Regions from separate parts of the Kluyvera georgiana genome, predicted to be linked through region 2. Evidence: predicted binding sites of a transcription regulator. Region 2 holds the regulator's gene; each other region holds the start of a gene.
The links. Region 2 encodes PurR, which represses purine synthesis genes. Its sites were predicted from a motif close to CANGCAAACGTTTGCNTG; they were not measured.
Positions count from the first base shown of each region.

Region 1: ABTW00_RS00710 (nucleobase:cation symporter-2 family protein) is a predicted target of PurR. The motif match lies at 3,177-3,194, and genes of this name have one in related genera.
Region 3: pyrC (dihydroorotase) is a predicted target of PurR. The motif match lies at 3,141-3,158, and genes of this name have one in related genera.

Region 1 is NZ_CP158865.1:140,231-147,731, forward strand. Features, by position in the region: gene ABTW00_RS00705 (AsmA family protein) at 1-1,608, opposite strand, end outside; gene ABTW00_RS00710 (nucleobase:cation symporter-2 family protein) at 1,732-3,123, opposite strand; gene gltS (sodium/glutamate symporter) at 3,407-4,609, shown strand; gene glpK (glycerol kinase GlpK) at 4,743-6,251, opposite strand; gene ABTW00_RS00725 (MIP/aquaporin family protein) at 6,273-7,121, opposite strand.
Region 2 is NZ_CP158865.1:2,631,482-2,638,982, reverse strand. Features, by position in the region: gene ABTW00_RS12490 (L-lactate MFS transporter) at 1-903, opposite strand, end outside; gene ABTW00_RS12485 (PadR family transcriptional regulator) at 1,106-1,654, shown strand; gene cfa (cyclopropane fatty acyl phospholipid synthase) at 1,691-2,839, opposite strand; gene punC (purine nucleoside transporter PunC) at 3,138-4,331, opposite strand; gene punR (DNA-binding transcriptional activator PunR) at 4,444-5,370, shown strand; gene purR (HTH-type transcriptional repressor PurR) at 5,374-6,399, opposite strand; gene ABTW00_RS12460 (YnhF family membrane protein) at 6,694-6,783, shown strand; gene ABTW00_RS12455 (MFS transporter) at 6,944-7,501, shown strand, end outside.
Region 3 is NZ_CP158865.1:2,998,367-3,005,867, forward strand. Features, by position in the region: gene ABTW00_RS14300 (Gfo/Idh/MocA family protein) at 1-596, opposite strand, end outside; gene ABTW00_RS14305 (YceH family protein) at 602-1,252, opposite strand; gene rimJ (ribosomal protein S5-alanine N-acetyltransferase) at 1,262-1,846, opposite strand; gene tatA (twin-arginine translocase TatA/TatE family subunit) at 2,166-2,375, shown strand; gene ABTW00_RS14320 (lipoprotein) at 2,515-3,075, shown strand; gene pyrC (dihydroorotase) at 3,211-4,257, shown strand; gene dinI (DNA damage-inducible protein I) at 4,329-4,574, shown strand; gene bssS (biofilm formation regulator BssS) at 4,851-5,105, shown strand; gene solA (N-methyl-L-tryptophan oxidase) at 5,244-6,362, shown strand; gene ABTW00_RS14345 (DUF2770 family protein) at 6,408-6,521, shown strand; gene ABTW00_RS14350 (rhodanese-related sulfurtransferase) at 6,518-7,501, opposite strand, start outside.

The DNA.
Region 1 (7,501 bases), 2.5 Mb from region 2:
TCCATTCACCGTCGGTTTTAGCGGTGCATCCGCTTGTACATTGCCGCTGGCCGTAAGCTGAACATTGCCATCGCCGTCGATCGGCAATGCGGGCCAGCCCCACTGCTGGAGCACGTTCAGCGGCACGCCGCGACCGTTAAGCGTGACGCGGGTCTGGCGCTGCGGCTGCTGTGAGACCGTGGCGGTGGCTTCCAGAATCCCTTTCTCGGTAAAGGCGCTCAGTTCGCTGATGTTGACCTGAGAGGCATCAGCGTTCAGCGTCATGGACGGGCGGCGGACGTCAACGCGGTTAAAGGTCGCCGCCGCACCGTTCAGCGTCGCGCTGCCGCCCCACACGCCCCACTGGCGGTTTTTAACCAGTTGCAGGTTGGCGCCGTAGCCGTCCAGCGCGGTGATCTGCCACGGGAAGGCCGGGTCGATATCGATAATCAGGTTACGGCTGGCGCCGAATTTCTTCAGCGTTACGCTTTGTAGCCACGGCGGCAGTTGCTCCATCCACAGCGTTTTCCAGTTCTCCGGCAGCGTATACTCCAGCCCGGCGAAGACCGCATCGTCCAGCACCAGGGCGTTAGCGTCGCGCAACCAGTTGCCGGAGCTGCGCACCATCCCCCCTTCCCAACGTGAGGTGAACTGCCGCAGCGCGATGCCCTGCGGCGAGAATTCCGCGTTGAGAATCGGGTCGAGCAGGTGCAGAGAACCGTAGATAAATTCGCTGGCGTTGAGCGACAATTTTCCATCGCTGCTCTGCCAGCCGCCCTGGCTCAGCGTCAGGTTGCGCAAGTTCAGGTCCAGATCGGTGACCGCCCAGTCTGGCCCCTGCAAGCGCGCATCGGTCACGTCGAGCCGGCCAATCTGTAATGACGGTACGGTGGTCAGCGGGGCAAGGAAGTCGAGCAGCGATTTATCGCTTTGCATGCGGATATCGTTGAGGCGCAGATTATCAACCACCCAGCTGCCGTCCGCGTTGCGGCGGGCATTGCCCGTCAGCGAGCCACGCGCCATATCCGCACCGACGGTGGTCAGGGTAACTTCATCGTTATTGATATCGCCCTCAATCAACACGTTGGTGGCCGGTACGCCGTTCAGCGCCAGCGAGCCTGCGCTCATTTGAATACGCGCTTTTTTGCCCAGCACGTTGCCGGCTTCCGGCGCCCACGGCATCACGCCGCCGGAGACACGCTGCGCGCTCAGCTCCCAGCCGGTTTCCGGGCTGTTGAGCGCCATATTGCTCAGCTGTAGGCGGTCGGCGACAAACGGCAGCGGCGCGGTGGATGGCGACAGGTTAAGGGTACCGTCCTGTAAAAGAATGGTATCAACATGCAGCGGATCGGTAATTTGCCGCGAGCTTAGACCAATATCTACGGTTTTCGCGACCAGCGTCGCGGGCTTGCCATCGCGGCCAAAAGTGACGTTTTGCAGCAGGATATGCGACGGGGACGAGAAGCGGTGATCCATCGCATCGAACTTCACCTGCCAGGTGGTGTTGTCGCTGAGCCACTGGCTGATGTGGCGCGCGCCCCAGCGCGTTTGCAGTAGAAAGTAAAAGGCCAGAATCACCAGCAGCAGGGCGATCAGCAGCCAGATAATGAGCTTTCCAAGAAATTTCATGATCTTCCGTCCTGAGAATGGCACATAAACCTGTTATGCATGATTTATGCGCAATCCTCAAGGCGGGAATCGTTTTATTCGATGTCAGCGGCAGTGGCTAACGCGCCACTGCCGCGAGGTGAATTACTCTTTCTCTGGCGGGAAAACCAGGTTCAGAATGATGGCGGTGATGCCGCCCGCGGCGATGCCGGAAGAGAGCAGGTTTTTCAGCCAATCTGGGGCAAACTGCAGAATCTGCGGCTGCTGGGAAACGCCCAGGCCAACGGCCAGCGACAGCGCGATAATCAGAATGGCGCGGCGGTTCAGCGGCTCGCGGGAAACGATGCGCACGCCGGAGGCAGCGATGGTGCCGAACATCACCAGCGTTGCGCCGCCGAGGACAGGTTCCGGAATGTGCTGTACGAAGCCGCTTACCGCCGGGAACAGGCCAAGCACGATCAGCATCAGCGCTACCACAAAGCCAACGTAGCGGCTGGCGACGCCGGTCAGCTGAATAACGCCGTTGTTCTGGCCGAAGCAGGAGTTCGGGAAGGTGTTGAACACCGCGGAGACGCAGGAGTTGAGGCCGTTTGCCAGCACGCCGCCCTTCAGGCGCTTCATATACACCGGGCCGGAAACCGGCTGCTCGGAAACGTCAGAAGTGGCGGTAATGTCGCCGATGGTTTCCAGCGAGGTGATCATAAACACCAGCATCAGCGGCAGCAGCAGATTCCAGTCGATGCCGAGGCCGTAGTACAGCGGGGTGGGGATCATAATCAGGCTGCTATTGGTCGGGGCCGCGTTTTCCGGCAGCATGCCGAGGAACCAGGCAATCAGATAGCCCGCTGCCATCGCGATCACCAGCGAAGCGATGCGCAAGTACGGGTTACGCTGGCGGTTAAGCAGAATAATAATGGCCAGCACTACGCCTGCCAGCAGCAGGTTTTTCGGTGCGCCGAAGGTATTGTCGGCCATGGCCGCATAGCCGCCGCCGATGGAGGTCAGGCCGACCTGAATCAACGACAGGCCGATAATCATCACCACCACACCGGAGACCAGCGGCGTAATCACGCGGCGCGCCAGGTGCAGCACGCGAGATAAGACCATCTCGGTGCAGCTTGCCAGCATCAGGGTGCCAAACAGCGCTGCCATCATCGTCGGCACGTCCGCGCCGCCGGTTTTCAACGCCGTGCCGCCCATAATCAGCGGAGCCACGAAGTTAAAGCTGGTGCCCTGAATCGACAACAGACCAGAGCCTACCGGGCCCCAGGCTTTAATCTGAATGATCGATGCCACACCGGAAGCGAATAACGACATGCTGATAATGTGCTGAGTATCTTCAGCCGGCAGGCCAAGGGCCTGACAGATCAGCAGCGCTGGGGTGATCACCGCGACAAACATCGCCAGCAGGTGCTGGAGTGCGGCGAAGAGGGTCTGCGGAAGCGGCGGACGGTCTTCCAGGCGGTAAATCAATTCGCTGGTTTGCTTATGCGCAATCGGTTGCGCATTGGCTTGTTCGAGTGTGTTAGAGGACATCTCAGAGGCAATCTCGTGGTGGAAAAGTGGCGATTTTAGCGGACTGGTTGGTAAAAGCAAACGGTTGCTTTCGTGCGCGGTAAATTATTGCGGAAAATAACCATGCCAGGTGCGCGTGTTTAACCGCGTGCGTTAACGAAAATGCTGACAAATAATACCTTTTTCTATCACTTTAGCGCTTTTCATGATTACACTTTGGGCCGATGCCTCAAGAAGAGGCGATCTCGACATCGGAAAATTGTCGCGTGTGAATGGATCATGCGTTTAGTCAGGAGCTGTAATTATGTTTCATCTCGATACCTTATCGACGCTCGTTGCCGCAACGCTCGTATTGCTGCTGGGACGAAAGCTGGTCCAGAGCGTTTCCCTTCTCAAGAAATACACCATTCCCGAGCCCGTCGCGGGCGGCCTGCTGGTGGCGCTTGCGCTGCTGGTGCTGAAAAAAAGCCTGGGTTGGGAAATCGACTTTGATATGAGCCTGAAAGATCCGCTGATGCTGGCTTTCTTCGCGACCATTGGTCTGAACGCGAATATCGCCAGCCTGCGCGCGGGCGGAAAAGTGGTGGGCACATTCCTGATTGTGGTGGTCGGCCTGCTGCTGCTGCAAAACTCGCTGGGTATTGGGATGGCGAAGCTGCTGGGGCTGGATCCCTTAATGGGGCTGCTGGCGGGCTCGATTACGCTGTCGGGCGGTCACGGTACCGGCGCGGCGTGGAGCAAGCTGTTTATTGAGCGCTATGGTTTTGAGAACGCAACCGAAGTGGCGATGGCTTGCGCAACCTTCGGGCTGGTGCTCGGTGGATTGATTGGCGGCCCGGTTGCGCGTTTTCTGGTCAAACACTCCTCGTCGCCGGAAGGCACGCCGGATGACCAGGCGGTGCCGACCGCGTTCGAAAAGCCGGACGTTGGCCGCATGATTACCTCGCTGGTGCTGATTGAGACCATTGCGTTGATCGCCATTTGCCTGACCATCGGCAAAATTATTGCGCAACTGCTAGTGGGAACCGTACTGGAGCTGCCAACGTTTGTTTGCGTGCTGTTTGTCGGCGTCATTGTCAGCAACGGTCTGGCATTACTGGGTTTTTATCGTGTTTTCGAGCGAGCGGTTTCCGTATTGGGCAACGTCAGCCTGTCGCTGTTTTTAGCCATGGCGCTGATGAGTCTCAAGCTGTGGGAACTGGCGTCGTTGGCGTTGCCGATGCTGATTATTCTGTCGGTGCAGGCGCTGGCGATGGGGCTGTATGCTATTTTCGTCACCTACCGCCTGATGGGCAAAAACTATGACGCGGCGGTGCTGGCGGCGGGCCACTGCGGTTTTGGTCTTGGCGCGACGCCGACGGCGATTGCCAACATGCAGGCGATTACCGAGCGTTTTGGGCCATCTCATATGGCGTTCCTGGTGGTGCCGATGGTGGGGGCGTTCTTTATTGATATCGTCAACGCGCTGGTGATTAAGCTGTTCCTGCTGCTACCGATGTTTGGTTGAAATAAAAATGCCGGAGCTTATCTCCGGCATTTTTTTGCCTGATGGCGCTACGCTTATCAGGCCTACAGGCGGTATCTCACCGTAGACCGGATAAGGCGTGTTCGCGCCGCCATCCGGTATCCCCGCTCGGTGCTTACTCGTCGTGTTCTTCCCACGCTAACGCGCGTTTCACCGCTTTCTTCCAGCCGCTATAGCGGAAGTTACGCTCGGTGGTCTCAATCCCCGGACGGAACTCGCGCTCAATCACCGCTTTCTCCTGCAGCTCATCCAGATTCTGCCAGAAGCCCACCGCCAGACCGGCCAGGTAGGCCGCGCCGAGCGCCGTCACTTCGCGCACTTCCGGACGCTCAACTCGAGTACCCAGAATGTCGGACTGGAACTGCATCAGGAAGTTGTTGGCCACCGCGCCGCCGTCTACGCGCAGGGCGTGTAGACGAATGCCGGAGTCTGCCTGCATCGCTTCCAGCACGTCACGGGTCTGGTAGGCGATGGATTCCAGGGTGGCGCGAATAATGTGGTTTGAATTCACGCCGCGCGTCAGGCCGAAAATCGCGCCGCGCGCATACGGATCCCAGTACGGCGCGCCCAGGCCGGTAAAGGCAGGCACCACGTACACGCCGTTGGTGTCTTTCACTTTGGTGGCGAAGTATTCAGAGTCGAATGCGTCGCTAATCAGCTTCATTTCGTCACGCAGCCACTGAATGGACGCGCCTGCCATAAACACCGCGCCTTCCAGCGCGTAGTTCACCTCGCCGCGCGGGCCGCAGGCGATGGTGGTCAGCAACCCGTGGCTGGAGGCCACCGCTTTCTCCCCGGTGTTCATCAGCATAAAGCAGCCGGTACCGTAGGTGTTTTTCGCCATCCCTTCTTTCACGCACAGCTGGCCGAACAGTGCCGCCTGCTGGTCACCGGCAATCCCGGCGATAGGAATACGCGTCCCGCCTTTACCGCCAATGTTGGTCTGGCCGTACACTTCGGAAGACTTGCGCACTTCCGGCAGCATGGCGCGCGGGATGTCCAGCGCGTCCAGCATCTTGTCATCCCATTCCAGGGTGTTGATGTTGAACAACATAGTGCGCGAGGCGTTGGTGTAGTCGGTTACGTGGACGCGGCCCTGGGTCATTTTCCAGATAAGCCAGGTGTCGACGGTGCCGAACAGCAGTTCGCCGCGCTTCGCACGCTCACGGGAACCTTCCACGTGGTCGAGGATCCACTTCACCTTGGTGCCGGAGAAGTACGGGTCCACCACCAGGCCGGTCGCTTTACGCACGTACTCTTCCATCCCGTCACGCTTGAGCTGCTCGCAGATATCCGCCGTACGACGGCACTGCCAGACGATGGCGTTATAAATCGGTTTCCCGGTTTCACGCTCCCACACCACGGTGGTTTCACGTTGGTTGGTAATACCAATAGCGGCAATCTGATCGGAGTTAATGTCGGCTTTTGCCAGCACTTCAACCAGCGTGGAGCTTTGGGTCGCCCAAATTTCCATTGGGTCGTGTTCTACCCAGCCTGGCTTCGGATAAATTTGTTCAAACTCACGCTGCGACACGCTGATGATGTTGGCGTCATGATCCATAACGACGGCGCGGGAGCTGGTCGTGCCCTGGTCGAGCGCAACGATGTATTTTTTGTCAGTCATAATGAACGTTCCGTAGTCAGATTACAGCGAAGCATTGTGTTGATTTTGGCTGGAGACCGCTTTCGGCTCTTCAACCTCGCAGGTGTCGCAGGGCAGGTGGCGACCGATCAGCTTGCGATAGCTGAACGCACCCAGTGCTGCACCGACGATAGGCGCGCACAGCGGCACCAGGAAATACGGGATATCTTTGCCGCCGGTGAAGGCTACGTCTCCCCAGCCTGCCAACCAGGCGAACGCTTTCGGCCCGATATCACGCGCCGGGTTCATCGCAAACCCGGTCAGCGGGCCCATTGAGGCGCCAATAACGGCGATCAGCAGGCCAATCAGCAGCGGCGCCAGCGGCCCGCGCGGAATGCCGTTACCATCGTCGGTCAGCGCCAGAATCACGCCCATCAGGATAGCGGTAATCACCATTTCTACCGCGAATGCCTGCACAAAATTGATATGCGGGTTTGGATAAGTAGAGAAAATACCCGCCAGCTCAAGACTTTCGACGCTGCCGCGCACCATATTGTGCGTGTGTTCGAAGTCGATGAAAAGATTGTAGTAAAGCCCGTAGACCAGCGCGGCGGCGCAGAACGCCCCGGCAAACTGCGCAACGATGAACGGGATGACCTTACGGCCATCAAAGCAGGCAAACAGCCACAGCGCGATGGTGACTGCCGGGTTAAGATGTGCGCCGGAAACCCCGGCGGTCAGATAGATGGCCATCGCCACCCCCAGACCCCAGATGATGCTGATTTCCCACTGGCCAAAGCTCGCACCCGCGACTTTCAGCGCCGCAACACACCCCACGCCGAAAAATATCAACAACCCGGTACCAAGAAACTCTGCGATGCACTGGCCTTTTAACGTTGATGACTGGCTCATAATCGGAATCCTGAAGACTAATTGATGATTATTGTGTTCATGAGCATTCATGACGCTCATGTTACCTTGTAGGTATAGTGTTAATTTATCGTTAACGAGCGTAAACGAGAAATATCGAAATCAAAATGTGTGTTGCTCGTCAAGAAATGAGCGTTTTCGCGCCAAAAAGCGAACGATTTCGCCGCAAAAAATGTGAGGAGAGAAACATTCCGCACGCTAAAGCGTTAACAATTTATTGCATATTGACGCTAACGCTCCAGGTCTATGCCGAAAATTGCGGAGAACCGCAATCTACAGGCTCTGGCGCTGGACAGGGGCGGCGGGGCTTCATACAATCGACCACAAGCCGTGCGCTTATTTACGTTAAGGCGTCACCGGGG
Region 2 (7,501 bases):
GGAGAGTACGCAGGCCAGCATTAACGTATTGATGCGGCCAATTTTGTCGGAGATTACCCCGGCGAGGACTCGCCCCAGAACGTTAAACAGCGCCAGAACGGAGACTGCCAGGGTGGCGGCGGCGATGGACATACCTATCATCATCCTTGCCAGCGGTGATGCGAGCGAAATACACATCAGACCGGCAACGGCGCCGCAGGTTAGCATTGCCAGCATGAGATAGAAGTTGGGGGAGCACAGCATTTGCCGCCAGTTTTTGTCGGAGCTTGGGCTCCCGGTCTTTGCACTCTGAGGCGCCTGCCAGCCTGGAGGAGTATAGCCATCCGGGCATTTGTCCATCACGAAAGCGCAGGCGCAGACGATAATCGCGAAGGTCAGACCAATAATTTTAAAGGCGGCGAGGATACCCGCTTCGGCGGTAATTAATGCGGCAATAGGGGGAATAATGACCGAGCTGATACCAAACAACGCGGTGGTGATGCCGCCGACGAAGCCGCGTTTATCCGGGAAAAACTTGATTGAGGTACTGATTGTCGCCCCGTAAACCATGCCGAGGCCCAGACCGGTGAGAATACCGTAGGTCCATACCAGATGGCTGATTTCGGTGGCATAACCGCAGAGAATCATACCGCCGCCAAACATCAGTCCACCGATAAAAATCACCAGCTTTGGGCCCAATGTGTCGTTAATTTTACCACCGGTGATCATGGTGATAGGGCCGACCGAGTTACAGACCACAAAGACAATCGCGAGATTCGCCGAAGTGATGACGCTGCCGTGCAGGCTGGAGAGGTATTCCGCCATCGGTGAGGCGAAAATGCTCCAGGCGTACATCGAGCCGACGCAGAGATTGATAAAGCAGCTGGCAGTGAGGATCCACCACCGTTTCCTTGAGTAATCCATTTTTTATCCTTAACTGTAAGTTATTTAATTTTTAACCAAATCAATATGTTATTAACAACCTGGGTGGGGATTCATTGTCAGTGACGCTAATCAATACAAACAAACATGTCAATATTTACATGTTTGTTTTTTCATGGTTGTCGAAAAGGATATGCCTGCGCAACGTGGTATACTCGGCAGGAAAAAAAACAGGTAGGTCAGAATGAAAGTATTAACCTATGCCATCCTTGGCTTGTTGAACCGGACGCCGATGACCGGTTATGACATCAGCAAAGCGTTTAATCATGAATTAGCCAAATTCTGGCATGCTAAACATAGCCAGATTTACGGTGAGTTGAAGAGCATGTTCAGCGATGGACTGGTGACCTACGATATTGAGATCAGCGGTGATATTCTGGAGAAAAAGAAGTACAGCATCACCAACGCGGGGCATCAGGCGTTGATGCAGTGGCTGCATAAAGATGAGCCGATAGAGAAAACGGCGAAGGACGTGTTTCGCGTACGGATGTACTTTTCCAGCTATCTGGATCTACCCACCCGTATTCATCTGCTGGAAAATCAGCGGATGCAGCACCTGGAGCGGCTTCACGTGCTGCAAAAAACCATGGAGCAATATCCGCAAGTGCCGCCGCTGAATAGTGACCGTTTTGGTGATTTTATCGTGCTGGAAGGCGCGATTGAACGTCAGGAAGGGATGCTGCGCTGGATAGATCGCTGTATTGGCTATTGCCGAAACGGTGAAAGGGAATAAAAGCGTCTGCGCCGATGCGGCGCAGACGCGAAGCGACTAGCGAGCGACGCGCAAACCACTCTCGACGCCACGTGAGAACATCACCTGCCATAGCTGAATATCTCGCGCGCGGAACGCACCCGCACAGGCGTTGAGATAGTAGCTAAACATCCGCTTGAATCGTTCAGAATAGTTGTCCGCGATTTCCGGCCAGCAGGCCAGGAAACGCTCGTACCAGGCCATCAGCGTGGTATCGTAGTCAGCGCCGAAGTTATGCCAGTCTTCCATCACAAAGTGGGGCTCGCTGGCGACGGCAATCTGGCGAACTGAGGGTAAACAGCCATTCGGAAAGATGTATTTGTTGATCCACGGATCGACGTTGTTATCGGTTTTCTTCGAACCAATGGTGTGCAGTAAGAACAGACCGTCGGGCTTCAGGTTGCGGTCGACGACGTTAAAATAGGTGTCGTAGTTCTTCGGACCCACGTGTTCGAACATCCCAACGGAGACGATACGGTCGAACTGGTCGTTCAGGTCGCGGTAATCCTGAAGCAGAATCTCCACATCCAGCCCTTCGCAGCGTGCTTGCGCCATTTTCTGCTGTTCGGCGGAAATGGTCACCCCTTTGACGCTAACCCCGTAGTTTTTCGCCATAAAGGCCGCCAGGCCGCCCCAGCCGCAGCCGATATCCAGCACGCGCATTCCCGGCTTCAGCTGCAGTTTCTGGCAGATGAGGTCGAGTTTGGCCTGTTGGGCTTCTTCCAGCGTTTTCGCTTCTTTCCAGTAGCCGCAGGAATACTGCATAAACGAATCGAGCATCCGGCTGAAAAGATCGTTGCCGAGGTCGTAGTGTTCTTTACCAACCTGCCAGGCGCGTCTGCGGCTCTGGAGGTTAAACAGACGAGCGCCGGCAACGCGCAGCGTATCTTTGAAATTGTGTGGGAGCTGGTTTTCTAACCCGGCACGCAGCACCTTGTCGAAGAAGATATCGAGACGATCGCATTCCCACCAACCGTCCATATAACTTTCGCCAAGACCTAACGAACCTTCTTGTAAAACACGTTTGAAAAGACGCGGATTTCTGACTTGAATATCGCAGGAGGCATTGCCATTGATTTCAATACCTGCTCGGTTTAGCAGCTCGCTAACGATACGATACCAGTCGTCGTCCGGTACACTTACTTCTTCTATACACGATGAGCTCATAGCTTCTCCATCCCGACCTGATGATCAGAACCTTAAAACAGCGTAGACGCTTTTTACTGGTTTGTGAGAAATGTCACGAAAGATTCGTGAGCCTGCTATCCGACGTAGCACAGAGGAAGGGAAGAACCCCTTGCCGAAAACCAATCCATGGTTCAACGGGAAGCAATCCTGCTCCCGCCTAATATGTTCAATGTATATTAATTATGTGATGCCGATCCAGTATAGGACGCTAAGTGTATTGATTCAACTAAAAACTTAGCGCCCTAATCATTTCTTATGGCATTGATATGAGTGATGTTTAGGCGTGGGAACCCGCGTGCTCATTTTGAAGTTCAGCACGACGAGCGGATAGCTGCATGCGATAGCCCAGTCCCGCGAGAATCACGGTAACCAGCATCACGCTGGTGGTGGTGAGCAGTGGGGTGACAATCAGCGTTGAGACCGCCAGGCTTGCCAGGAAGCACAGCCCCAACTGCAACGTGTTCTGCAGCGCGGCTGCACGACCCGTCGCCTGTGGAAAAGGCTTCAGCGCCTGCGCAACGACAATCGGATAAATCGCGCCGTTGGCGGTCGCCATGATGCAGAAGGGAATCAACAGCGCGGTCAGGGAGACGCCTTCAGCGAGGCCGACAGCCCAGGTTCCGATGACGCTGAGCGCGAAGAGCACCAGCAGCCACGGTAACATTTGGCTACCCTGCCATTTTTGCAGCGCCGCGCGACAGCCATAGCCGCCAATCAGAAAGGCGATGGTTTGCGGTACATAGCTCAGACCAATCACCGTCGGGCTGTAGCCCATTTCATGCAGAATAAATGGCGAACCGGTCAGCCAGGCAAAAAAGCTGGCGGAGCAGGCGGCGTAAATCAGCACGTTGCCGCGGTAGTCCTTACTGCGCAGCAGACGAATAAACGTGAGCTTCTCTTCACTGGCGACATTTTTATTGTGGGCAGGCTTCAGACGCAGCGCTGGCAGCATCAATACCAGGGTAATGATGAACAGCGTCGCGAAGATGGCCTGCCAATCAAAGTGGGCCAGCAGCCAGCTGCCGAGCAGCGGCGCAAGCGCAGGCGACAGGCCGACCAGCGGCATAATGGTCGCAAAAATACGGTTGGTGCGATGAGCGGGATAATAGTCGGTGACCATGGCTTGCCAGGTCACCGCGGCGGCACAAACGCCAACCGCCTGTACGAAGCGCAGCACCAGCAGGGTGGTACCATCGCGGACCCACAGCATTCCAAGGCAGCCGATGGCAAAAATGGTCAAACCGCTCAGCAGGATCGGTTTTCGGCCATAGCGATCGGACAAGGGGCCCCACAGCAATTGCGCCACGGCGAAGCCCGCAAGGAACAGACTGAGACTTGCGCTGACGGCGGAAGCCGGCGTTTGCAGGTCTTGCTGAATGGCGGCAAACGCCGGTAGGTACATATCGGTCGCCAGAAAGCCCAGCACGCTCAGTCCCGCGAGCCAGACTAAAAATCCTTTCCCAGGTTGCATAAATCGCCCTTTTTATCGTAGTTCACACTGTGCCGCCGAGTGTAGAGAGTGCATTCGCGGTTGTGAAACGCTAATATTTGAGCCATGGATTCAAATTTTTTGTAGGCAGGAAATGTGGTCTGAATATTCGCTGGAAGTGGTGGATGCGGTTGCACGCAATGGTAGCTTTAGCGCCGCGGCACAGGAGCTACACCGGGTGCCCTCTGCGGTAAGCTATACGGTGCGACAGCTTGAAGAATGGCTGGCGGTGCCGTTGTTTGAGCGTCGCCATCGGGATGTTGAATTAACGCCCGCTGGAGCATGGTTCCTGAAAGAAGGCCGTTCTGTTATCAAAAAAATGCAGATCACCCGTCAGCAATGTCAGCAGATTGCTAACGGCTGGCGCGGCCAGCTGGCGATTGCTGTTGATAATATTGTCAAGCCACAGCGTACCCGCCAACTGATTGTCGATTTTTATCGCCACTTCAGCGACGTCGAACTGATTGTCTACCAGGAAGTCTTCAACGGCGTCTGGGACGCGCTGGCGGATGGTCGCGTGGAGCTGGCGATTGGCGCGACGCAGGCAATACCGGTAGGGGGGCGCTTTGCCTTTCGTGACATGGGGATGCTCAACTGGCACTGCGTGGTAGCCAGTTCACATCCGCTAGCAAAAATGGACGGGCCGCTGAGCGATGACGTGCTGCGCAACTGGCCGTCGCTGGTGCGGGAAGATACGTCGCGATCGCTACCCAAGCGAACGACCTGGCTGCTTGATAACCAGAAAAGGGTGGTGGTGCCGGACTGGTCGTCGTCGGAAACCTGTATTTCAGCAGGGCTCTGTGCGGCGATGGTCCCAGGGCATCTGGCGCAGCCGTGGCTGGAAACCGGGGAGTGGGTAGCGCTGGAACTGGAGAACCCGTTCCCGGATGCGGCCTGTTGTCTGACCTGGCAACAGAGCGAAGCGTCGCCGGCATTAAGCTGGCTGCTGGAGTATTTGGGAGATAGCGAAACGCTAAATGAAGAGTGGCTGCGGACGCCCCTTCAGGACGCCCACAGTTAACCCTTAACGACGGTAATCGCGATAAGGGCCGTCGGCCACGGAGCGTCGCTCGATCAGGCGCGGATGCACCTCAATCGACTGCGACTCTTCGCGCTTGCTGACGATGCGATCCATGAGCATGTTGAAGGCCGTCTCACCGAGCGAATCTTTCGGCTGATGGATGGTGGTCAGCGCCGGGGTAAAGAAACGAGAGTTACGCACGTTATCATACCCGATCAGCGAAATATCCTGCGGCACGCGCAGCCCCATCTCGTCGGCGGCGCAAAGCGCGCCCATCGCCATGATGTCGCCGCCGCAGAAGATTGCGGTAGGGCGCGGGTGCTGAGAGAGAATTTGCTGCATAGCGCGATAGCCAGACTCCGGCTCGAAGTCACCCTGGACTATCCAGTTTGCCGGAACATTGATTTGCGCTTCTTCCATGGCTTTCATAAAGCCGGCGAGGCGACCTGCACCGGTGTTACGCTCCAGCGGGCCTGGAATGACGCCAATATCGCGATGCCCGCGTTCAATCAAGTAACGACCAGCCATATAGCCGCCTTCGAAAGCATTATCGATGACCGAGTCGGTAAAGTCGGCTTTGGCTTCGCCCCAGTCCATCACCACCATTGGAATATGGCGATACTCTTCCAGCATTGAGAGCAGGGATTCCGGATATTCGGAACACATCACCAGCAGGCCATCAACGCGTTTTTGCGCCATCATTGACAGATAAGCACGCTGTTTCTCGAGGTTGTTCCATGCGTTGCCAAGAATCAGGGTATAGCCTTTCTGGAAGCAGTTTTTCTCAACGGCTTCGATAATCTCAGCAAAGTAGGCCGCTTCGCTGCTGGTTGCCAGCAAACCAATTGATTTGGTGTGGTTGACTTTCAGGCTACGGGCAACGGCGCTCGGTGAATAGTGCAGTTCTTTGATCGCTGCCCACACCGCTTCCCGCGTCTCTTCGGCGACAAAACGCGTTTTGTTAATTACATGTGATACGGTTGTAGTGGAAACGTTTGCGCGCTTCGCTACATCTTTAATTGTTGCCATTCCATCTCACTCCAGACCCTGGCCTGCCCCTGATAAACTCGAAACGAAAACGTTTGCCTTTATACACCCTGACGCAATTTTGTGGATTGCGGTTCGCCAGGAAAACGATACAGGACGACAGGAGGGGGTCAATGGCCGGTACGCTTATAAATAAGCGTCGAATTTTGACGTATCCGGACGCAAAGTGGAAGAGCAAAAACCAACATCCTGCTAAATCTGTGAAGATTTTTACGATTATCTGTGCAAAAATGAGTGAGCTCAGTTTTACTGTGGTCATAAAAAGGAGAAAAATTGATGAGTACCGAACTTAAGATGTCGCTCACCACGACCGTTATTGTGCTGGGTCTGATCGTCGCCGCTGGACTTACCGCTGTTCTGCATTAATTCTTCCATGAGGGGGCGCCCGCGCCCTCATGTCTGATTGTTATCAAATTAGCAATAATCTTTTGCTGTTTTGTACACTTCTGTTTTTCTGTGATTGATGTCATGCTTTTGCCCTAAATTGCCATGCCGCGTCTGTCGTGCGGCCACCTGGAGCTTTTGCATGAAAATCAATTTTCCCTTACTCGCGCTGGCCATTGGCGCTTTTGGCATAGGGACCACCGAATTCTCGCCGATGGGTTTACTGCCGGTCATTGCAAAGGGCGTTGACGTCTCGATTCCTGCTGCCGGTATGCTGATTAGCGCCTATGCGGTTGGGGTGATGGTCGGCGCGCCGCTGATGACGCTGCTGCTTTCTCATCGCGCGCGCCGTAACGCGCTGATCTTTCTGATGGCTATTTTTACGCTTGGCAACGTGCTATCGGCTATCTCGCCGGACTACACCACCTTAATGCTGTCGCGCATTATTACCAGCCTGAACCACGGCGCGTTCTTCGGCCTGGGGTCGGTTGTGGCGGCAAGCGTCGTGCCGAAGCATAAGCAGGCCAGCGCGGTCGCGACGATGTTTATGGGCCTGACGATCGCCAATATTGGCGGCGTACCGGCGGCAACCTGGCTGGGAGAAACAATTGGCTGGCGCATGTCGTTCCTGGCGACTGCAGGACTGGGAATTATCGCCATTATCGGTCTATGGTTGTCATTGCCGAAGGGCGGGGCGGGT
Region 3 (7,501 bases), 370 kb from region 2:
TCAGCATAGAACATGCAGCCCTCATCGGTGGTTTGCAGCACGCCATCGCTGAGTTTGGCCTTACCGCCCGCCAGCCAGAGCGCGGTATCCACCACGTGCAGATAGTCATCCAGCAGGGTAAATCGCAGATCGTGCGGGCCAACGCTGTCGCTACGATGTTTATCCATCCGCAGCGAGGCCATTTCACCCGCCTGTTTTTTCAGCTCACGGTACAGCGGCGAAAAGCGGCGGTTGAAACCGACCATCAGGGTCAATTTTTTGCGCGCCGCCAGCGCCACCAGCCGTTCCGCATCGTCGAGCTTATCGGCCAACGGTTTATCCACGCAGACGTGCACGCCTGCGTTCAGCAGCTCGCTGACCACCGCATAGTGAGACGCCGTAGAACTGTGCACAAACACCGCGTCGCACTGGGCCGCCAGCGCCGCCAGCGAATCGGCGTAAGGCATGCGGTAGGTTTCGCACACCTTCAGCGCCTTTTCTTTACCCGGCGACCAGGCCGCCTGGAGCGTCCAGTCCGCTGCCGCGCTCACCACCGGCAGCCAGGCCTTCTGCGCAATGCCGCCCAGGCCAACCACGCCAATGCGTATTTTAGCCATGCTGATTACTCCCCAAGGTGCGCCAGCAGTGAATCCAGACGCTGCTTCAGTTCTGCAACTTCACCTTCCAGCGCCTCAACACGAGCGCGCAGGTCATCATCGGCAAGCGGGGAATCGCTCTGTATTGCCGCCGATTGCACATCTACTTCACCGCTGAACAGGTGCATGTAGCGACTTTCGCGCTTGCCCGGCTCGCGCGGCAGACGTACAACAAACGGGCCATCTTCGCGGTTTGCCAGCCGCTCCAGAGTGCTCTCCACCTCGGCCATGTCGGCAAATTCATGCATGCGCTGGGCGCGACCACGCAATTCACCCGGCGTCTGCGCACCGCGCAGCAGCAGTGTCGTCACCAGCGCCACCTCAGCCGACGAGAGTTTCAGATCGCCAAACTCCGAATTGCAAAAACGCTGTTCGTACTTCGTGACGCGGTTACCAAAACCGCTGACGGTACGCAGGAAGTGGCGTTTGACCAGGTTATCGAGTTGATCCTGTACTTCCGCTTCGCTAAGCGTCATCACCGGCTCACGATTGGTTTTCTGGTTACAGGCGGTCGCTACGGCGTTGATCGACAGCGGATACTGCTCCGGCGTCGTCACCTGCTTTTCCAGCAGGCAGCCGATCACACGAGCTTCCAGAGGCGTTAATTGGTATTTCATGGTGATTCCTTAGCGGCCAGGCGTCCATTGTGGGGTGGTTAAGGCGGTCAGCACGTGATCGCGCCATTCACCGTCAATCAGTAGATAGTCTTTCGCATAACCCTCTTTTTCAAAACCGAGGCGCGCCAGCAGATTCCCGCTGCGCTGATTATGCGGCATGTAGTTCGCCATAATACGGTGAATATGCTGCGTGCGCTGCATATAACGAATAGCGGCGGTCAGCGCTTCGTACATCATCCCCTGCCCCTGCCACTTCTGGCCGATGGAGTAGCCGAGATAGCACGCATGGAATGATCCGCGCACCACGTTGGAGAAGTTGGCGACGCCGATAATCTCTTTTTCCTCAGGGTCAAGCAGCGCGAAATAAAAGGCGGTTCCCTGCTTGTGAAACTCGTTAATCATCGACAGGCGCGCCTGCCACCCCGAGGGATAGCAGTGGCTGTCATCGCGAATGGGTTCCCAGGGTTTTAAAAACTGTCGATTCTCGGCGTAATAATCCGCCAGACGCCACGCATCCCGGTCGTGAATCAACCGCACAACCAACCGATCCGTGGTCAACCGAACTTTCGGCACGTTACTGCGATAGCCAAACATCTCACTACTCCTGTCACCAATCTATACCCTGGTCGTTTAACTATACCTGCCCGGCGGCAGCCAATGAAAACAACACGCTGTCTTTTTGCATTGTGATAAAAAAGGACCGTCGCTGGCAATACGAGAAAAGGTGAGATCGCGCGGAAAATGAAGATGTTTCGTCTCAACGGCCCACAGACGCTAACCAGTTGAGAAATGAGATAAAACGCAACGGCTATTTTCTGTCAGATCCAGTGTGCGAATTTATGCCATTAACAGACAAATAATTCCCCGCGCGGTTTGCGAGAATTCATCATTATTTTCTCAATAGGTTTGTATCATGGGTGAAATTAGCGTTACCAAACTCTTAGTTGTCGTCGTGCTTTTTGTGCTGGTGTTCGGCACCAAAAAACTCGGCTCCCTCGGGGCGGACCTGGGCACGGCGTTAAAGGGCTTTAAAAAGGCGATGAACGACCTGCACGCCGACACAGATGCCGACTTTGCCGCCGAGAAGAAAACGGCAGAGAATAAGCCGCGCGATCGAGCCTGAAGCCCGCAAAATCAGCGAGTAGCGTTCGCCATTTTGTCCTATCCGCGGCACTTTCAGTATTTTCCGCTGTCAGAGTCCTACTGACAGCGTATGCTGCTTGATGTCAGGATGCATACAACGCTTTACGTTGAGGAACCCCATGAAAAAATTGTTTGTCATTGCCGCCCTGATCGTTAGCGGCCTGGTTGTTGGCTGTAATCAGCTTACGCAATATTCGGTCAGCGAGCAGGAAATTAACCAGGCGTTGCAAAAACGCAATAATTTCTCCAAAGATATCGGGGTCCCAGGCGTGGCAGACGCCCATATCGTCCTCAATAATTTAACCAGCGCCATTGGCCGCGAAGAGCCGAATAAAGTGACCCTGAGCGGCGACGCGAAGCTGGATCTGAATTCGCTGTTTGGTAGCCAGAAGGCCAACATTGCCCTGAAGCTGAAGGCGCTACCGGTATTTAATCAGGAGCAAGGCGCCATCTATCTGCAGGAGATGGAAGTGGTGGATGCTAAAGTCACGCCGGAAAAAATGCAGTCGGTGGTGCAAACGTTGATTCCGTATCTTAATCAGTCGCTGCGCACCTACTTCAATAAACAGCCGGCCTACGTGCTGAAAGAAGATGCCAGCAAGGGTGAAGCACTGGCGAAAAAATACGCGAAAGGCATTGAAGTGAAGCCAGGCGAGATCGTTATCCCGTTCACCAATTAATTCCTTTTTATTCATGCCCGATGGCGCCCTGTCATCGGGCATTATTTTTTACGGAAAAGGATGCAAAGGAAAACGTTTACGCTTATCCTTAGTGCCCGGCAAAAATGACTGATATCCCACCAGCCGGAGCCTTACATGACCGCATTACCGCAAGTTCTGAAAATTCGCCGCCCAGACGACTGGCATATCCATCTTCGCGACGGCGAGATGTTGAAAACGGTTGTTCCGTATACCAGCGAGCTGTATGGCCGCGCGATCATCATGCCGAACCTGGTTCCGCCCATTACCACCGTCGATGCGGCTATCGCCTATCGCCAGCGCATTCTCGACGCGGTGCCTGCCGGGCACGACTTCACGCCGCTGATGACCTGCTATTTGACCGATACGCTGGATCCCAACGAACTGGAGCGCGGTTTTAACGAAGGCGTATTCACCGCCGCCAAGCTGTATCCGGCTAACGCCACCACCAACTCCAGCCATGGCGTCACCAGCACCGATGCGATTATGCCCGTGCTGGAGCGCATGGAAAAACTGGGCATGCCGCTGCTGGTGCACGGCGAAGTGACCCATGCAGAAATCGATATTTTCGACCGTGAAGCGCGCTTTATCGACAGCGTGATGGAACCGCTACGCCAGCGTCTTCAGGGCCTGAAAGTGGTGTTCGAACACATCACGACCAAGGATGCCGCCGAGTATGTGCGCGACGGCAACGACCTGCTTGCCGCCACCATCACGCCGCAGCATCTGATGTTCAACCGCAACCATATGCTGGTCGGCGGCGTGCGCCCGCACCTCTACTGCCTGCCGATTCTCAAACGCAACGTTCACCAGCAGGCGCTGCGCGAGCTGGTCGCCAGCGGGTTTACCCGCGCCTTCCTCGGCACCGATTCGGCGCCGCACGCGCGTCACCGTAAAGAAGCCAGCTGCGGCTGTGCGGGTTGCTTCAACGCGCCTACCGCGCTGGGTAGCTATGCCACCGTGTTTGAAGAGATGAACGCACTGGAGCACTTCGAAGCGTTCTGCTCGCTGAACGGCCCGCGTTTCTACGGCCTGCCGATTAACGACAGCTACGTTGAGCTGGTACGTGAAGAGAGCCAGGTCGAGGAAAGCATCGCCCTGAGTGATGATACGTTAGTGCCGTTCCTCGCCGGAGAAACGCTGCGCTGGACGATGAAAAAATAAAATCGCGCCCCCTGTTGTAAACCCCTGAATATGACTGTATAAATATACAGTATATTACACAGGGGGCAATTATGCGTATTGAAGTCACTATTGCAAAAACCACCGCGCTGCCGGCAGGCGCCTTAGACGCGCTGGCAGACGAACTTTCCCGCCGTATCAACAACCAGTTCCCGGATAGCGGTGGCGCCGTTAGCGTGCGCTATGCTGCCAGCAATAACCTTTCCGTGATCGGTGGCATTAAAGAAGATAAAGACCGCATCAGCGAAATCCTGCAGGAAACCTGGGAGAGCGCCGACGACTGGTTCATCACCGACTAATTTTTTCCCTCATTGTGTTTTTTGCCGGGTCGCCCCGGCTTTTTTTATTCCCGCGCTTGTTTTTTTGTGATCTAACCCCACTTTTTAGATTAGCGGTAAAAAATTGCGCGACATGGTCATTTATTGCGCAAATAGCCGGCTAACTCAGGAATTTGTGTTGCTTTTGATTTCAATTCTCGAGTATTTATTGAAGTGTTGTATACTGATAAAGCTTCACAAAAAATTGCATTAGACCTCGAGAGTTGTTGCCTTTTAACACGTAAATAAGGGGTTATGATGGAAAAGAATAATGAAGTCATCCAGACCCATCCCCTCGTCGGATGGGACATCAGCACCGTAGATAGCTATGATGCGCTGATGTTGCGCCTGCACTACCAAGACCCCAATCAATCGAGCAATAAAGAAGCAGAAGTTGGCCAGACGCTATGGCTGACGACGGATGTCGCACGTCAGTTTATTTCCATACTGGAAGCCGGGATTGCCAAAATTGAGTCTGGCGATTACCAGGTCAACGAGTATCGTCGGCATTAACGCCGATACTTTTCTCGTCGTAATGGCAAACAGGCACCCTCGGGTGCCTTAATTATTTTCACGCTTGTATAACAACTGCGGCTTAATTTACTCTACCAGACTCAGATTTCGCGCCTCATTACCGAGTCAGGAAAGACTATGCAATACGATCTCATTATTCTTGGCAGCGGCTCCGTCGGGGCTGCAGCCGGTTACTACGCCCGTAAAGCGGGTTTAAACGTCCTGATGACCGACGCCCATATGCCGCCCCACCCGCAAGGGAGCCACCACGGCGACACTCGTCTGATGCGTCATGCCTACGGCGAAGGGGAGAAATATGTGCCGCTGGTACTGCGTGCGCAGGCGCTGTGGGATGAACTGTCCGCCATCAGCGGTGAAGAGCTGTTCGAACGTAGCGGCGTCGTGAATCTTGGCCCTGCCAATTCCACCTTCCTGCATACCGTCGCCCAGAGCGCCGCGCAGTTTAACCTGCCGGTAGAGCGGCTGGACGCCAGCGCGCTGATGGCCCGCTGGCCCGAAATCACCGTCCCCGCCGACTATCAGGCCATTTTTGAACCCGGTTCGGGCGTACTGAAAAGCGAACTGGCGGTAAAAACGCTGATCGCGATGGCGAAGGACGCGGGTTGCGCACAGCTGTTTAACTGCCCGGTCACCGCCATCCACAGCGATGACGATGGCATAACGATTGAAACGTCTGAAGGCAGCTGGCGCGGTAAAAAGCTGCTGCTGACCGCCGGCACCTGGGTGAAACAGTTCTACCCTGAACTGCCGATTCAGCCGGTACGTAAGGTCTTTGCCTGGTTCCAGGCCGATGGCCGCTATAGCCGTAAGAATAACTTCCCGGCGTTTACCGGCGAGCTGCCTAACGGCGATCAGTTCTACGGTTTCCCGGCGGTCGACAACGAATTGAAGATTGGCAAACACAACGGCGGGCAGCTCATCAACAGCCCGGAAGAGCGCAAAGCGTTCGGTTCAGTCGCCAGCGACGGCTCAGAAGCGTTCGGCTTCCTGCGCCAGATTCTGCCGGGTATCGGCGGCTGTCTGTACGGCGCGGCCTGTACCTACGATAACTCGCCGGATGAAGACTTTATTATCGACACCCTGCCCGGCCAGCCCGACGTGCTGTTTATTGGCGGTCTGAGCGGCCATGGCTTTAAGTTCGCTACCGTGCTGGGCGAAATTGCCGCCCAATTTGCGCAACAGCAGACGCCCGCGTTTGACCTGAGTCCCTTCGCGCTGGCCCGCTTTAACCACTAAAAATAAACGGCCCCGACAATGCGGGGCCGTTCTACCGAGAATGATATGCGTCGTCTGTTTTACTACCTGATCAACAACATTCGCGAACACCTGATGCTTTATCTGATGCTCTGGCTGCTGTTGGCCCTCGCCGATATCGCCTATCTCTATTTCAGCTAGCCGTTTTGCCCTTCCGGGTCAGGAATGCCTAAACGCGTATTCAAACGACCGCGCGACTTATTAAAGATCTTATTGCCGTTTTCACGGCCCGCACGTCGCTGACGTTGTTCCTCTTCCGGCAGCTTGTGTTCCTGCTGACAGGCTTCACTGCAGCAGCCTTCAAACTTCTCGGCGCAGGCCGGACACTGAATAAACAGCAGGTGGCAGCCGTCGTTCAGGCAGTTAGTGTGGCTGTCACACAGCGTGCCGCACTGGTGGCAGTGGGCAATCACCTCATCGGAGATACGTTCACCCATACGCTCGTCGAAGACGAAGTTTTTACCGATAAAGCGCACCGGCAGCCCCTGCTCACGGGCACGACGCGCGTACTCAATAATGCCACCTTCAATATGCCACACCTGCTTGAAGCCGTTATGCTTCATCCAGGCGCTGGCTTTCTCACAGCGAATACCGCCAGTGCAGTACATAACGATTTTTTTATCTTTATGTTCCTGCATCATTTCCACGGCCTTCGGCAACTGCTCGCGGAAGGTATCTGCCGGAATTTCCAACGCCTGTTCAAAATGGCCCACTTCATATTCGTAGTGGTTGCGCATATCGATAAAGACCGCGTCCGGATCATCGAGCATCGCGTTAACTTCCGCCGCTTTCAGATAGTCACCGACGTCGCTGGCATCAAAGCTCGGATCGTCAATCCCGTCCGCGACGATACGATCGCGGACCTTCATACGCAGTACCCAGAAGGATTTCCCGTCGTCATCAAGGGCGATATTCAAACGCAGATCTTTAAGCGCCGGATCGAAGCTGTACAGACGTTCGCGCAGCTTTTCCACCAGACTTGCCGGGACGCTTATCTGGGCGTTAATCCCCTCATGGGCGAGATAGATACGGCCAAAGACCTTTAGCTCGGTTAGCGCAACATAGAGCGCATCACGGGTAGCCTTCGGATCGATAATGGTGAAGTATTTATAGAATGAGAT